One region of the Streptomyces sp. NPDC046349 genome, then DNA from elsewhere that is predicted to be linked to it. Evidence: riboswitches for the same ligand, from Rfam matches in the RefSeq annotation. Region 1 holds a riboswitch; the other holds the start of a gene.

The links. Region 1 has a riboswitch for guanidine ahead of ACZ6JS_RS04220 (DMT family transporter). Riboswitches for the same ligand answer to the same signal wherever they lie in the genome.
Region 2: linked by a shared signal. The riboswitch ahead of ACZ6JS_RS34705 (Ohr family peroxiredoxin) and the one ahead of ACZ6JS_RS04220 (DMT family transporter) in region 1 are both predicted to bind guanidine.

Annotation. Positions count from the first base shown of each region.
Region 1 covers NZ_JBVJFK010000002.1:111,482-119,112, forward strand. The annotation lists gene ACZ6JS_RS04175 (PTS transporter subunit EIIC) at 1-381, opposite strand, end outside; gene ACZ6JS_RS04180 (PTS sugar transporter subunit IIB) at 611-844, shown strand; gene rph (ribonuclease PH) at 958-1,683, shown strand; gene ACZ6JS_RS04190 (hypothetical protein) at 1,804-2,184, shown strand; gene rdgB (RdgB/HAM1 family non-canonical purine NTP pyrophosphatase) at 2,192-2,806, shown strand; tRNA gene ACZ6JS_RS04200 (tRNA-Leu) at 2,867-2,950, opposite strand; gene bcp (thioredoxin-dependent thiol peroxidase) at 3,880-4,347, opposite strand; gene ACZ6JS_RS04210 (DUF3618 domain-containing protein) at 4,458-4,778, shown strand; gene ACZ6JS_RS04215 (GroES family chaperonin) at 4,822-5,163, shown strand; guanidine-III (ykkC-III) riboswitch at 5,221-5,290, shown strand; gene ACZ6JS_RS04220 (DMT family transporter) at 5,322-5,642, shown strand; gene ACZ6JS_RS04225 (transglycosylase domain-containing protein) at 5,649-7,631, opposite strand, start outside.
Region 2 covers NZ_JBVJFK010000022.1:7,731-15,361, reverse strand. The annotation lists gene ACZ6JS_RS34735 (quaternary amine ABC transporter ATP-binding protein) at 1-27, opposite strand, end outside; gene ACZ6JS_RS34730 (GMC family oxidoreductase) at 33-1,616, opposite strand; gene ACZ6JS_RS34725 (aldehyde dehydrogenase family protein) at 1,632-3,116, opposite strand; gene ACZ6JS_RS34720 (WhiB family transcriptional regulator) at 3,566-3,844, opposite strand; gene ACZ6JS_RS34715 (DUF4328 domain-containing protein) at 4,270-4,956, shown strand; gene ACZ6JS_RS34710 (hypothetical protein) at 5,210-5,665, opposite strand; gene ACZ6JS_RS34705 (Ohr family peroxiredoxin) at 5,652-6,119, opposite strand; guanidine-III (ykkC-III) riboswitch at 6,195-6,257, opposite strand; gene ACZ6JS_RS34700 (TetR/AcrR family transcriptional regulator) at 6,627-7,241, opposite strand; gene ACZ6JS_RS34695 (DUF3995 domain-containing protein) at 7,320-7,631, shown strand, end outside.

The DNA of each region.
Region 1 (7,631 bases):
CCCGACGTCCTTCGTCCCGTCGGGGCAGGGCACCGGGAACGCGCGCAGGACGCTGCGGTAGACGAGGAAGCCGGCCACCGCCGCCAGCGCCGTCGAGCCGTCGGCCTTCTTGGCCATGCCGATCGCGACGCCCACACAGAAGAGGAGAGGCAGTCCGAGGTCGGCGTTGAGCAGGGCGCCGCCCGCGGCGGCCATGACCTTGGCGATCTGGGGCCACACGCCGGTGCCCTCGGCGTTGATCAGTCCGAGCCGGTTCAGGATGCCGGCCGCGGGCAGGACCGCGATCGGCAGCTGCAGGCTCCTCCCCATCTTCTGCAGCCCCTGGAAGAGGGTGTTGCGTCGGGACGGTCGTGGCACTGCGGCGGCGCTGCTCGCACTCATCGGCGTCTCCCTGGCCGGCCCGGTTTTTGGCTGCGGCAGCAGTTGCGTGCACACTGGTGTAGACCAGTTGTGGGCAGGTTGCTGCTGATCGTCATCATTCGGCAGGGACCGGACACGCGCTCGCGTAGATGGGCCAACCGTGCGTTACCGTGACAACGCGGGTCGTGCGGGTGGGTATCCACGGTCCGGCCGCTGAGACTCGTTCTTCGCATCACTCAGGGAGAAACACATGGCCACCAAGGCTGAGAAGATCGTCGCCGGGCTCGGCGGCATCGAGAACATCGAAGAGGTCGAGGGCTGCATCACCCGCCTGCGCACCGAGGTCATCAACCCCGACCTCGTCGACGAAGCCGCCCTCAAGGCCGCCGGCGCCCACGGCGTCGTCCGGATGGGCACCGCGGTCCAGGTCGTCATCGGCACCGACGCCGACCCGATCGCCGCCGACATCGAAGACATGATGTGATCCGGACTCCCTGAGTCCGGGCCGCCCGGCCCGAACCACCGAGCACCGACGGACCCCGTCCCGCAACCCGGACGGGGTCTTCGCGTTCCCGGGCACCCACTAGGCTCGGACACATGTCTCGCATCGACGGCCGCACGCCCGAACAGCTCCGCCCGGTCACCATCGAACGGGGATGGAGCAAGCACGCCGAGGGCTCCGTCCTCATCTCCTTCGGAGACACCAAGGTCTTCTGCACCGCCTCCTTCACCGAAGGCGTCCCGCGCTGGCGCAAGGGCAGCGGCGAAGGCTGGGTCACCTCCGAGTACTCGATGCTGCCGCGCTCCACCAACACCCGCGGCGACCGCGAATCCGTCCGCGGCAAGATCGGCGGCCGCACGCACGAGATCTCCCGCCTCATCGGCCGCTCGCTGCGCGCCGTCATCGACTACAAGGCCCTCGGCGAGAACACCATCGTCCTGGACTGCGACGTCCTCCAGGCCGACGGCGGTACCCGCACCGCCGCCATCACCGGCGCCTACGTCGCCCTCGCCGACGCCGTCGCCTGGGGCCAGAAGAAGAAGCTCGTCAAGGCCGGCCGCAAGCCCCTCACCGGAACAGTCGCCGCCGTCAGCGTCGGCATCGTCGACGGCGTCCCGCTCCTCGACCTCTGCTACGAGGAGGACGTGCGCGCCGAGACCGACATGAACGTGGTCTGCACCGGCGACGGCCGCTTCGTCGAGGTCCAGGGCACCGCCGAGGGCGAGCCCTTCGACCGCAAGGAACTCAACGCCCTCCTCGACCTCGCCGCCGGCGGCTGCGCGGACCTCGAGGCCATCCAGCGGGGCGCGCTGGACCTGTAGCCGGCAACCGCGGGCCGCCCCCCGGCGTCCCTACGGACAACGGGCGCACGGTGTCACCACCGTGCGCCCGCCCCTGTACGCACACGTCCGCCCCTGTACACGTCCTCTCGGGAGAACCGCATGAAGCTCCGCATAGCGGCAGTAGCCGTGGCAGCCGTCCTGACCATCCCGGCCCTTTCCGCCTGCGACGCCATCTCCACGGCGATGGACTGCGCGAACACGGCGGTCGCCATCACGGAGGGCGCGAACGACCTCCAGCAGGCCGTCTCCCAGGCGGGCAACAGCCCCCAGGACGCCAAGAACGCCCTCGACCAGATCGAGTCGAACCTCAAGAAGATCGGCGACCAGACGGGCAACGCCGACCTGGGCAAGGCCATCGACTCGATGAACACGGCCGTCAAGAACGTCCGCACCGCCATCGAGAGCGGCAACCCCACCCCGGACATCAAGCCGGTCGCCGACGCCGCGAGCGAGATCTCCAAGGTCTGCACCCCGGGATAATGAGGGCATGACCTCGACGCCCAGCAGCCTGATCCTCGCGACCCGCAACGCGGGCAAACTCTCCGAACTGCGCGCCATCCTCGCCGACGCCGGCCTGCCCCACGGGCTGGTCGGCGCGGACGCGTACCCGGAGATCCCCGACGTCAAGGAGACCGGCGTCACCTTCGCCGAGAACGCCCTCCTCAAGGCACACGCCCTGGCCCGGGCCACCGGCCTGCCGGCGGTCGCCGACGACTCGGGGCTGTGCGTGGACGTCCTGCACGGCGCCCCCGGCATCTTCTCCGCCCGCTGGGCCGGCCGCCACGGCGACGACAAGGCCAACCTGGACCTGCTCCTCGCCCAGCTCGGCGACATCGCCGACGAGAACCGCGGCGCCCACTTCGCGTGCGCGGCGGCCCTCGCCCTGCCGGACGGCACCGAACGCGTCGTGGAGGGCCGCCTCGTGGGCACCCTGCGCCACACCCCCTCGGGCACGGGCGGCTTCGGCTACGACCCGATCCTCCAGCCCCTGGGCGAGTCCCGTACCTGCGCGGAACTGACCCCGGCCGAGAAGAACGCCATCTCCCACCGCGGCCAGGCCTTCCGCGCCCTGGTCCCCTTCATCCGCGCCCTCCTGACCTGACGCCCGGATACGCCGACGGCCCCGTACACAGCAGGGTGTACGGGGCCGTCGGCGTGAACGTGCGGTTGGGGGGACTCGAACCCCCACGGGTTTTACCCCACTGGGACCTAAACCCAGCGTGACTGCCAATTCCACCACAACCGCGACACGTTACCCAATTTGGACATCTTGTCCGCCTGGGTCGCTTCAGTCTACGGGCGGCGGGGCGGCGAGTCAGCCCTGGGAGGGCGCTTCCGGCACCACGTGTCCGTCAGGGTGTGGCAGTTGGGGCAGAGGTACCGGGGGCTCTCGCGGCGATTGTCGAGCCGGTCGCCGTTGACATGGCCGATCTGGAGCGCGATCGGCCGCCCCTGCCGCTCGCCGGGGTTCCCGCACCAGGCGCAGGAGTGCGGGCCCCCCACTTCTTGTCAGAGCGCGGGAGACGGGGGCGCCCGGTCCGGGTGGAGCCCTCGGGATGCAGTGCGAGCGTGTCCGGGGCGACCGGCTTCACGGCCGCGGCCGGCGGCCTGCCCCATGGGCGTCGCGTGAAGTGTCCGACGACCGTCCGTCGTCCGGCATGCCCAGAACTCGCGCCGCCCCGCGGAGGCTTCCGGATGTGGCGGCAGCCTGGGCGAGCTCCTGCCCGGTGAACGGCAGTTCGACGCGCTGCCGTCTCGCACCGTGAAGTGGCTGGCGACTGTGCCTGCCGCAGCGATGCGGCTGACGATGTGCGACAGCGTCCCGGTCGACGGCCGGGCGGCCGAGTGCGAGGGCCACTTCGCGGACGGTCGTCGACCAGGCCGCAGCCGAGGCGATGGCCTCGTCCGAGCAGAGGTGCCCGGCGCTCCGGTGTGTGAAATGTTCGGCGTCCAAGCCGTGGAGCTCCGCTGCGGCCCGAAACTTTCGCCGCTGTCCCCGCTGACTTCGAGCCCGAGCCGTCTCGCCAGGTCTGCACAGCTCATCGACTCGGCTATGGCCGCGGCCAGTGGCTCCCGCTCGTGCGGAGCGACCATCGTCGCCCCCTCGTTCCCCGCCGCGTAAGCGGAGCGGGCCGCCCCTTGTCGGGGGCGGCCCGCTCCGGGGGGACGGGGGCGTCAGATGCCCAGATCCTTGATGATCTTGGCTACGTGGCCCGTCGCCTTCACGTTGTAGAAGGCGTGCTCGACCTTGCCCTCCTGGTCCACGACCACCGTGGAGCGGATGACGCCCGTGACCGTCTTGCCGTACAGCTTCTTCTCGCCGAACGCCCCGTACGCCGTCAGCGTCTCCTTCTCCGGGTCGCCGACCAGGGTGACCTTCAGGTGCTCCTTCTCGCGGAACTTCGCCAGCTTCTCCGGCTTGTCCGGGGAGACGCCGATCACGTCGTAGCCGGCCGTCGCCAGGACGTCCAGGTTGTCCGTGAAGTCGCAGGCCTGCTTCGTGCAGCCCGGCGTCAGGGCGGCCGGGTAGAAGTACACGATGACCTTGCGGCCCTTGTGGTCGGCGAGCGAGACCTCGTTGCCGTCCGCGTCGGGCAGGGTGAAGGCGGGGGCGGTGTCGCCCGGCTGGAGTCGCTCGCTCATCTGACAGTCTCCTCGGGAGGGGATCGGTACGTCACGAGACTAAGCTGACAGACTGTTCACGGCGGACTACGCCCCCACACGATCACGACCACGACGACGGAGGCAGCGCGGTGTCGGAAGCCAGGACCCCCGCACAGATCGAGGCGGACATCGTCCGCCGCCGCGAGCAGCTCGCCGAGACGCTCGACGAGATCGGCGTGCGCATGCACCCGAAGACGATCATCGGGGACGCGCGGGCCCGGGTCGCCTCGAGCGTCGACCAGACCGCGGGGCGGGCCTACGCCTCCGTGAACCGCCTCGTGACGGACGTGCGGGACGGTCTGAGCCACGAGGACGGGGCCCCGCGTCTGGAGCGCGTCGTGCCCATCGCTCTGCTCGCGGTCGGCGTCGTCGGCCTGCTCGTCGTCACGGCGCGCCGCAGGCGCGGATGACCCTGGGCGGTACGGGACGGGCGCGGAAAGGTAGGTTCGGGGCGTGAGCGAGAACACCACCCACGACAAGCTGCCCATTCGCATGCTGCACGACCGCGTGCTCGTGAAGTCCGACCTGCCCGAGGGCGAGCGGCGCTCCGGCGGCGGCATCCTGATCCCGGCGACTGCCGCCGTGGGCAAGCGGCTGGCCTGGGCCGAGGTCGTCGCGGTCGGGCAGAACGTACGGACCGTCGAACCCGGGGACCGGGTGCTGTACGACCCCGAGGACCGCGCCGAGGTCGAGGTGCGCGGGGCGACGTACGTGCTGATGCGCGAGCGGGACCTGCACGCCGTGGCCGCGGAGCGGCTGGAGGGGTCGGACGACTCCACCGGGCTGTACCTCTGAGCCTCTGGTCGACACGCACGGCAGAAGGGCTGGTGGCCGAGGTCACCGGCCCTTTTCGCTGCCCTTTGCTACGGTGGGGGAGAACCCGACGAGACGCGCCGTACCGGGTACGACAAGACGACGCACCCCGTATCGCTCGATGTCTCGGAGGTGCCGTCATGGCCTGGGTTCTCCTTCTCCTCGCCGGTCTGCTCGAAGTCGGCTGGTCGATCGGCATGAAGTTCACCGAGGGCTTCACCCGGCTGTGGCCCAGTGTGTTCACGGGCGCCGGGATCGTGGCCAGCATGGTGCTGCTGTCCTACGCCGCGAAGACCCTGCCCATCGGCACGGCGTACGGGGTGTGGGTGGGCATCGGCGCCGCCGGCGCGGCCGTGCTCGGTATGGCGGTGCTGGGTGAGCCCGTCACCGCCGCCCGGATCTTCTTCATCTGTCTGCTGCTGGTCGCCGTGGTGGGGCTGAAGGCGACCTCCGGTCACTGATCCCGCTCATTCCAGGAAGGCGGACGGCGGGCGGCGGCCGCCGACCATTCCGCCGCCGTCCCAGCCGCCCCCGCCCGTGCCCGTGCCCGTCCCGCCCTGGGCGCCGGGCGTGGTGCCGCCCTCGTCGCCCTGGCTGGTGCCGCCGTCGTCCTGGCCGCCCTGGGTGCGACCCGCGGTGTCCTGGCCTCCTTGCGTCTGTCCGCCGTTGCGGCCGCCGCCGTCCTGGCCTCCGTTGTCCCGGCCGCCCTGCGTGCGGCCACTGTCGCCCTGTCCGCCGTTGTCCTGGCCGCCGGACGGCGGTGTGGGCCGCCGGGGAGGAGAGGGGGTGTCGTCGCCGGGGGTCTCCGGCGGAGGTTCCGACTGCCAGGAGGGCGGCGCCGGGGGCTGTGCGGCGCCCGGCTGCAGTTCGAGTTCGAAGTCGACGGGGTCGGTGCCCTCCAGCGCGGTCTTCGTGTACGAGGCCCAGATCCGGGCGGGGTAGCCGCCACCGCCGATGCGGGGCTCGCCGAGGGCCCCGTACAGCGACTCCAGGGTTCCGGTGTCCGGGTCCTGGCCCATCATCGCGACCACGGTGACCAGGGTCGGGGTGTAGGCCGCGAACCAGGCGGAGCGGTCCAGCTCCCCGGTACCGGTCTTGCCCGCGGCCGGGTGTCCGGCGGCGAGGGCCGCCGTACCGGTGCCGTTGTCCACGACGCTGACCAGCATGGACGTGGTGGTGTCGGCGGCTTCGCGACTGATGGCCTGGACGGGGGTGCGCTCGGGCAGGGGGATCGTGTCGTCGCCCTTCGCGATCTCCTCCAGGAAGGTGTAGGGGGTGCGGCGGCCGTGGTCGGCGAGGGTCGCGTACGCCTGGGTCATGTCGAGGACGCTGGCCTGGAGGGTGCCGAGCGCCATGGCCGGCCCGACCACGAAGTTCGGGGTGTCCTCGGGGATGCCGAGATCGACGGCGGTCTTCTTGACCTTGGCGGTGCCGACGTCGACGGCCATCTGCGCGTACACGGCGTTCACGGAGAGGTCGGTGGCGGTGTTGACGGTGATGTTGCCGTAGGAGACCTGGCCCTCGTTCTCCGGGGCGAAACGGATCCGGCCGCCGACGACGGGACGTTTGTTGTCGCCGTTGTAGACCGTGTGGGGGGTGATCCTGCGGCCGTCCTGGGTGCGGGAGTCGTTCTCGACGGCGGCCGCGAAGACGAACGGCTTGAAGGTGGAGGCGACCTGGTAGTCGTGGCGGGTCGCGTTGTTCACGTACTGCCTGGTGTAGTCGACGCCGCCGTACATGGCGACGACCTTGCCGGTGGCCGGGTCGATGGAGACCCCGCCGGCCCGGACCACCCGGTCCGCCCTGCGCGCCTCGGGGTCGAGCCTGCTCAGCATCTGGCCGTCGACGGCTTCGGCGAAGTCGGCCTGGCGGCGCCGGTCGATGGTGGTCCGGATGCGGTAGCCGCCCTCGGCGAGGGTCTTGTCGTCGAGGATCTCGCGGTCGAGGATGAATTCCTTGATCGCTTCCACGAGGTAGCCGCGCTGGCCGGACAGGCCTGCGGCGGCCCGGACCTTGCCGGGCTCGGGGAACTGCGTGGCGACGCGCCGGGCGGCGGGCAGCCAGTCCTTCTTGACCATGCCGTCGAGGACGTAGTTCCAGCGGGCGAGGGCACGGGCGCGGCTCTGCGGGTGGGAGACGACGTCGAAGGCGCTGGGGGAGTTGAGCAGGGTGGCGAGGTATGCGCCCTCGGCGGTGGTGAGGCTGCCGACGTCCTTGCCGTAGTAGGCCTGGGAAGCGGCCTGGATGCCGTAGGCGTTGCGGCCGAAGTAGCTGGTGTTCAGGTAGCCCTCGAGGATGTAGGCCTTGGACTTCTCACGACCGAGTTTGATCGCGATGAAGAACTCCTTGGCCTTGCGTTTGATCGTCTGTTCCTGACCCAGGTAGTAGTTCTTGACGTACTGCTGGGTGATCGTGGAACCGGACTGGGTGCCCTTGCCGGTGGCCGTGTT
Region 2 (7,631 bases), on a different contig from region 1:
GGGGGCAGTGGTGCCCGTCGGGTTCATCCGGTTCATCGGGCACCACCGTCCCGGGCCAGGAGTTCGGCCGCCTTCTCGCCGACCATGAGCACTCCGATCATCGGGTTGACCGCGGGCATGGTCGGGAAGACGGAGGCGTCCGCGATGCGGATGCCCTGCAGTCCGCGGACTTTCAGGTCCGGGCCCACGACGGCCCCGGGGTCGTCGGCGGCACCCATCCGGCAGGTACCGGCCGGGTGGTAGACGGTGTGGGCGACGGAGCGGGCGTAGGCGCTCAGTTCCTCGTCGCCGGTGATCTCCGGACCGGGGCAGACCTCGCGCCCCAGCCAGCCGGCGAGCGGCTCGGTCGCGGCGATCTTGCGGGCGAGCCTGATGCCGTCGACGAGGGTGCGACCGTCGTAGTCGTCCTCGTCGGTGAAGTAGCGGAAGTCCAGGGCCGGTTTCACCTCGGGGTCCGCGCTGGTCAGGTAGAGGCGGCCGCGGCTGCGCGGCTTGGGGATGTTGGGGGTCATCGACACTCCGTGGGCGGGGCGTTCGTAGCCGATGCGCTCGGGGTTGTCGGTGAAGGGAACCTGGTAGAAGTGGAACATCAGGTCGGGCCCCGCGGATTCGGGGTCGCGGCGGACGAACAGCCCCGCGTCGCTGTCCATCGCGGAGTTCTCCGGTATCGGGCCGTCGGTCTCCCAGACGATCACCGACTCGGGGTGGTCGAGCAGGTTCTCCCCCACGCCGGGCAGGTCGTGCACCGGCGGGATGCCGAGGGCTTCGAGGTCCGCGCGCGGGCCGATGCCCGAGTGCAGCAGGAGCCGCGGGGTGTCCACGGCGCCTGCGCAGACCAGCACCTCACGGCGTGCGGTGATCAGGGATTCGGTGCCGTCGGAGGCGCGTACGTGGACTCCGCGCGCCCGGGTGCCGTCGAGTTCCAGGCGGTAGGCCCAGGTCTCCAGCAGGATGCGGAGGTTGGGGCGCTCGTCCATGACGGGGTGGAGGTAGGCGACCGACGCGGAGGAGCGCTTGTTGTCTTCGGGGTGGTAGGCGAGGTCGAAGAATCCGGCGCCCTCGTGGAAGGGCTTGCGGTTGAAGCCCTCGATGCGCGGGACGCCCAGGGCGCTCTGCGCGGAGTCGACGAAGTCGCGCGCGATGGCGTTGCGGTCCTTCTCGGCCACGGGGACGATGTTGTTGAGGAGCTTGTCGAAGTACGGGTCCATGGCGGACGCGTGCCAGCCCTCGGCCCCTGCCTGCTCCCACTCGTCCCAGTCGGACGGGAGCGGCTTGAAGGCGATCAGCGTGTTGTGCGAGGAGCAGCCGCCGAGGACGCGGGCGCGGCTGTGGCGGATGTGCGAGTTGCCGCGGGGCTGCTCGGTGGTGGGGTAGTCGTAGTCGAGTTCGCCGCCCAGGAGGCCCATCCAGCGGCGCAGGGTGAGTACGTCGGGGCGGTCGACGTCGCTGGGGCCGCCCTCGATGACGGCGACGGTGACGTCCGGGTCCTCGGTGAGGCGGGAGGCGATCACGGAGCCGGCGGTGCCGCCGCCGACGACGACGTAGTCGTACTCGTGCTCGTACTCGTGCCCTGTGGGGCCGGGGGCGGGGGTGGGGACGTGCGTGGGGGTGGTCATGGCTGTGCTCCTCCTTCAGCCCGCGAACCAGCGCACGGGGCGCGGGGCGAGGTTCTGGTACACGTGCTTGGTCTCGCGGTACTCGGCCAGGCCCGAGGGACCCAGTTCGCGTCCGGTGCCGGACTTGCCGAAGCCGCCCCACTCCGCCTGCGGGAGGTAGGGGTGGAAGTCGTTGATCCAGACGGTGCCGTGGCGCAGGTGTCCCGCCACGCGGCGGCCGCGACCCGGGTCCGAGGTCCAGACGGCGCCCGCGAGGCCGTACTCGGTGTCGTTGGCGAGCGCGACGGCCTCGGCCTCGGTGCGGAAGGTCTCGACGGTCAGGACGGGCCCGAAGACCTCCTCCCGTACGACGCGCATCCCCCGGTGGCAGCGGTCGAGCACGGTCGGCCGGTAGAAGTAGCCGGGCCCGTCGGGCCGTACGCCGCCGGAGCGGAGCACTGCTCCCTCGGCGAGGGCGGAGGCCACATACTCCTCGGTGCGTTCGCGCTGGGCGGCGGACACCAGCGGCCCGCACTCCACGCCCGGGTCGGTGCCGCGGCCGAGGCGGATCCGGTCGGCCCGGCGGGCGAGTTCGGCGACGAAGCGCTCGGCGGCGCTCTCCTCGACGATGAGCCGGGACCCTGCGGAGCACACCTGGCCGCTGTGCATGAAGGCTGCGTTGAGGGCCTGGTCGACGGCGGTGTCGAAGCCCTCCTCGGTGGCGCAGGCGTCCGCGAAGACGACGTTGGGGTTCTTGCCGCCGAGTTCGAGGGAGACCTTCTTGACGGAGTCGGCCGCGGCACGCATCACCTTCGTACCGCTGGTGAGACCGCCGGTGAAGGACACGAGGTCGACGTCGGGGTGTTCGGACAGGCGTGCGCCGACGGGGTCTCCGGGGCCGGTGACCAGGTTCGCGACGCCGGCCGGCAGACCGGCCTGGGTCAGCAGGCCGATGAGGGCCACCGTGGACAGCGGGGTGGTCTCGCTGGGCTTGAGCACGAAGGTGTTGCCCGCGGCGAGGGCGGGGGCGACCTTCCAGGAGGCTTGGAGGAGCGGGTAGTTCCACGGGGTGATCAGTGCGCAGACCCCGACCGGCTCGTGGACGACGATGCTGTGGACGTCGGGGGTGCCGGCGTCGACCACGCGGCCCGCGCTCTCGCCGGCGACGAGGTCGGCGAAGTAGCGGAAGGCGTCGGCGACGCAGTCCACGTCGACGCGGCCCTCTTGCAGGGTCTTGCCCGCGTCGCGGCTCTCCAGCAGTGCGATGCGTTCGCGGTCGCGCTGGAGCAGGTCGGCGGTGCGGCGCAGGAGCGCGGCCCGCTCCGCGACGGGGGTCCGGGGCCACTCCCCTCCGTCGAAGGCGGAGCGTGCGGCGCTGACGGCCGCGTCGGTGTCCGCGGTGCCGCCCTCGGCGACGACGGCGAGGACCGTGGCGTCCGCCGGGTCGAGTACCTCTCGGGTGGCTCCTGATACGGCGGAACGCCAGGTCCCGGCGATGTGGATGGTCTGCTGCTCGGACACGACGCGCTGTACCTCCGATTCCCGCCACCGCGGCCTACCCGCGGTGGTGCTGCTCGGGCGCGCCTGCCCCAGTCCTCGGAAGCCATGTCCCATCCGTCACTGCAAGTGACGGGAGTCACTCCCCGCCACCTGCCGAACATTTGGGACATAACGCGATTAATACGACACGCCCTGGAGGCTGGCCGGCCGCGGGGTGGCCGGTCAGGGTGTGACGACGGGAAACGCGTTGTCCGGTTCGGTGGCGCAGGAGGAGGAGCCGGCGCAGGAGCCGACGGGCGGCGGCGATGCCGCGCGGAGGCGTTCGAGGTGGGCGGCCGAAGCTGGGCCACTGCGGGGGGGGCAGGGTTCCCACAGGCCTCGCGCCACCGCCTCGTCGTGTGCCACCGCCTCGTCGGGTCCCACCGCCTCGTCGGGTGCTGCCGCCTCGTCGGGTGCTGCCGCCGAGACCCTCAGCCGCCGTTCGCCAGCAGGAGGTGGCGCTCGTCCGCGGTGAGACCGCCGCGCACACCGTGCGGGACCCGATCGGCAAGGGCCCGGCGCCTGCACGGGAGCCGAACGGGGCAGCGGTGGCACACCGCCTTGGCGGCCTCCTCGCGGGCACGGGCGGTCTCGGCCTGCTCATTCGCACCCCGTTCGAAGACGTCCCGGGCCCCGGAGCGGCACGGTCCGTCGAGCGGCGCATCGTGGCGGGGATCGAGGAGTACGTCCGTACGGGAGATGTCGGTCACGCCCGGCTTCCTTCCGGCAGGAGCGGTCCGTCGTGACCGCCTGGTCCCGCGCGTATCACCGGAAACTCAGCATCCATGCGTCGCGGGGCAGGCAGGCCTGGTGCAGGTGCCGGTGCCGGTGCCGATGCGAGGCCGGTGCCGATGCCGGTCCCCGGCCCTCACCGAGCGCCACCGTCCAGGCGGAAGCGGCCCACCGTCCACGGAGGCGCGCGGAGCGGTGGGGCGACGGGGCGTCAGTCCCCCTCGTCGTACCAGTCGCCGAAGTCCAGAGCGCGCTCGAGGACGTCCCCCATCGGGTCGTCGACCTGCCCGCCCTCCCGACCTGCGGATTCTCCGTGGGGTGTCGGGGCGCCTTGGCGTAGTCTCCCTCTGCGCGCTCAGCTTCTGGTGCCGTCGTTCCGTGCCCGTGGGGGGTCCACACCATCATGTCCGTCTCCGATCCCGGCGTTCTGCGCCCCCGACCGCCCATGGCCCACCCGGCCCCCGGTCCCGGACGTGCGCTGCTCGGGGTGCTGCACGCCGTGCTGACGGCAGCCGCCGCAGGCGATGCCCTCTCCCTGTACGCCGGCTTCCGGGCGCACTCCGCGGTGGAAGGGGACGGGGAGTCCGCCTTCCTCTCCGAGGACCGGTGGCAGGCCGTCGACACGCTGTTCTTCAGGGTGGACCAGCTCCAGATGATGGCCTTGCTCGCCTGCGCGGCCGTGTTCATCACCTGGTTCCACCGCATCCGGCAGAGGGCCGGTGTGCTCGCGCCCACCGCGTTCCGGCGGGGCCCGGGCTGGGCGATCGGTGGCTGGTTCGTTCCGGTGGCCTGCTTCTGGCTGCCCTACCGGATCGCCTCCGAGGCCTGGACGGTAGGCCTGCGGGGCGCCAAGGGCCCCTTCTGGCCGTTGAACCTCTGGTGGGCGTCGTTCGCGGGCTCGCTCCTGCTGGGCCGGTACGCGAGCGTGCGCCACCGGCGGGCCGACGAACTCGGGTCCTTCCTCGACGCGGTGACCCTGGGCATGGTGGCCGACGGCCTGAGCATCGTCGCGGCCGGGGCGGCCGTTTTCTTCGCCGCCCGCCTGACACGCATGCTGGAGCCGGAAAGGGACCCGGCCGCCGGCCGGTGAGCCGCGCGCCTGCCCATACCGCTGCCGCCCGGCCCGCCCCACTCCGATGAGCCTTCCGTCGTGACGGGGTGACGGGGGCGGGCAGCTTGAGGTGGGCGGCTCGGTCTCCGAAGGGCCTGCCCGTTCGTGGCGCACGGACGGCTGCGCGTCGCGTCCGTTCAGGGTGTTCGGGCAAGAAGCCGAGGCCGAGACCGGGTTCGGGGCCCGGGGGACTGCGGAGCTCCGGAGCTGCGGAGCTCCGGAGCCGCCACGGTCAGAGCCGCCAGTAGGCACCCGCACGGGAGTCGACGTGCACCACGTGCCGACCGACGCGCACCACGTGGTGGTCCGGGCCGGACCAGGAGCCGGTGCCGCCCTCCGCCCCGGGCAATGGGGTCCAGATCTCCAGGAAGGTGCTCCCGTCCGGGTTGGCCCCCCGCTCGACGAGGTCCGCACCGTGCCACCGGAAGGTGCCGGTGTCGTCGCCGGGCTCACCGGTGAGGTGGTGGAAGCGCACCTGGGAGCCGTCGAAGGAGGTCGTACCGGCGAATCCCCGGCTGTCGGCGTAGTAGGGCCCGGCCTGGAGCCACACCACTTCGTCGTCCCGGTCCTCGACGAGCGGCCCGCCGTTGCGGCTGACGCCGCGGCGCCGCCAGGCTCCGTGTTCCGGTACCGGGACGCCGTCCCCGGGCTCCCTGCCCGGCTCCCGCTCCCCGTCAGGCGCGGTCATCGGCGGCGGCGGTCGGGCCGTCGTGGTCGTCCACGGCCAGCAGAGTCAGCGGTACGTTGCCGCGTACCGCCTGCGAGTACGGGCAGACCTCGTCCGCCCGGTGCAGCAGGGGGCGGAGGTCGGCCGCCCGCCATCCAGGCAGGCTGACGGTGAGGCACACCGCGAGGCCGTATCCCGCGGGCGTGTCCGTCGTACCGAGCTCGACTTCGCACGCCACCCGCGCGGCGGAGGCGTCCGCCCCGAACTCGGCGGCGACCTCGGCGAGCGCGGAGGTGAAGCACGCTGCGAAGCCGGCCGCGAACAGCTGCTCGGGGTTGGTGGTGCCGGGCACCTTCTTGCGCGGCGGGGCGAGGCGGACGTCCAGGCGCCCGTCGTCCGTGCGGACGGATCCGGTGCGGCCCCCGGCGGCGTGCGCGGTCGTCCGGTACAGGCTGCGGGTGAGTGGCACGGTCATGGCGTTCGGCCCATCTTGCTCGACGAGGACACTGCCCGGGTGCGGACAGCGGGCGGCGCCGCTCGTGCGGCACCTCGCGCGTCGTCGTGCGTAACCGGGTACGGCGCATCTCGTCCGGGGCCTGGGGTCGGCCGCCGGACAATCTAGCACCGGGCGCGCGGCCGGGGTCCCACCCGATGTGGACGTCGCACCCCGCACCCCGCGCCCGCGCCCGCTCCCTCCCCCTTCCCCGGCGCGGTCCGGGGACGCGGACCGGTATCGGCTGCCGGTACGCCCCCGGCGGCATGCCCTCCCACCGGCTGAACGCGCGGACCAGGGCCGTGGCACCGCTCAGGCCGACGAGCGGCGCGATCCGGTCCAGGGGCAGGGCGGTGCGGACTACCCGGCCCCGGTCCGCACCCGTGCCGCGGCGGCAAAGGCCGGCCGCTCCGGTTGAGCCAGGCGCGGCCCCGGCCCGGATCCGCGGCGCCGCGCCCGCCGCTTGGCAGGCGCGATGCGCCGCGCAGATCAGCCGCTCCCCCCGCGACCGATGACCCCACCCGGCACAGGCGGCGTCCCCAGCATGGAGACGAGGTGGACCAGTGCCGCCTCGGCGGCCGGCGTGCCGGGCGTCACCTCTGGTGCAATGTCCGGTGCGGTGCGGCGCAGGTCGAGCCAGCCCAGGTAGGCGGCGTACGCGGCCAGGGCGCGGTGGCGGGCGTCGCCGGGAGCGAGCCCGAGGTCCGCGAAGACGACCTCCAGGTATCCGATCCGGGTGCGGGTCACCCGGTCGACCACCTCCGCCACGGCCGGATGGGCGTCGCGGGCGGCTACCAGCGCGGGCTCGAGGCCGGCGATCCCCTCGTCGCCGAGGGCTTCCAGCAGCAGGGTCCGGGCACGCGTCCAGGGGTCCTCGTGGGCGCCGACGGCGGCGATGACCTCGGTGGTGGCACGCCGCTCCCAGGTCTCCAGAGCGGCGACGAGCAGGGCGTCGCGGTTCTCGAAGTGCCAGTAGAAGCTGCCGCGCGAGACGCCGAGTTCGCGGGCGAGGACATCGACGGCCACGGCGGCGGCGCCACCGCGGGCGAACGCCCTCAGCGCCGCCATGGTCCAGTCCTCTTTGCTCACTCGCCCCTTCGCCATGTTCCGTACAGTAGTGTATGGAAAATCCATACACCACTGTCTGGATCTGCTGGCGGGCATCACGGGGAAGGGGCACCGATGGACACGACGACGGGAACTGCTGCGGGGGCGGACATGGACAGCGGCTCGGCGGCGGCGGTGCGCTCCGTCCGGGCGGCGGCGGCCGTGGCGGCCGGCGGCCTGGCCGCAGCCGCGGCACTGCACGCGGTCTGGATCCGCTCGCCGTGGCCGCTGGGCTCCCCGGCCGAACTGGCCGAGGTGGTGGTGGGCACCGAGCAGGAGTCGCTGCCGCCCGCCGCGGCGACGGCCGCGGTCGCTGGCCTGCTGGCCGCGGCCTCGGGCCTCGTGCTGGCCGGCGCCCGCCCTGCCTCCGCCCTGGGCCGAGCCCGT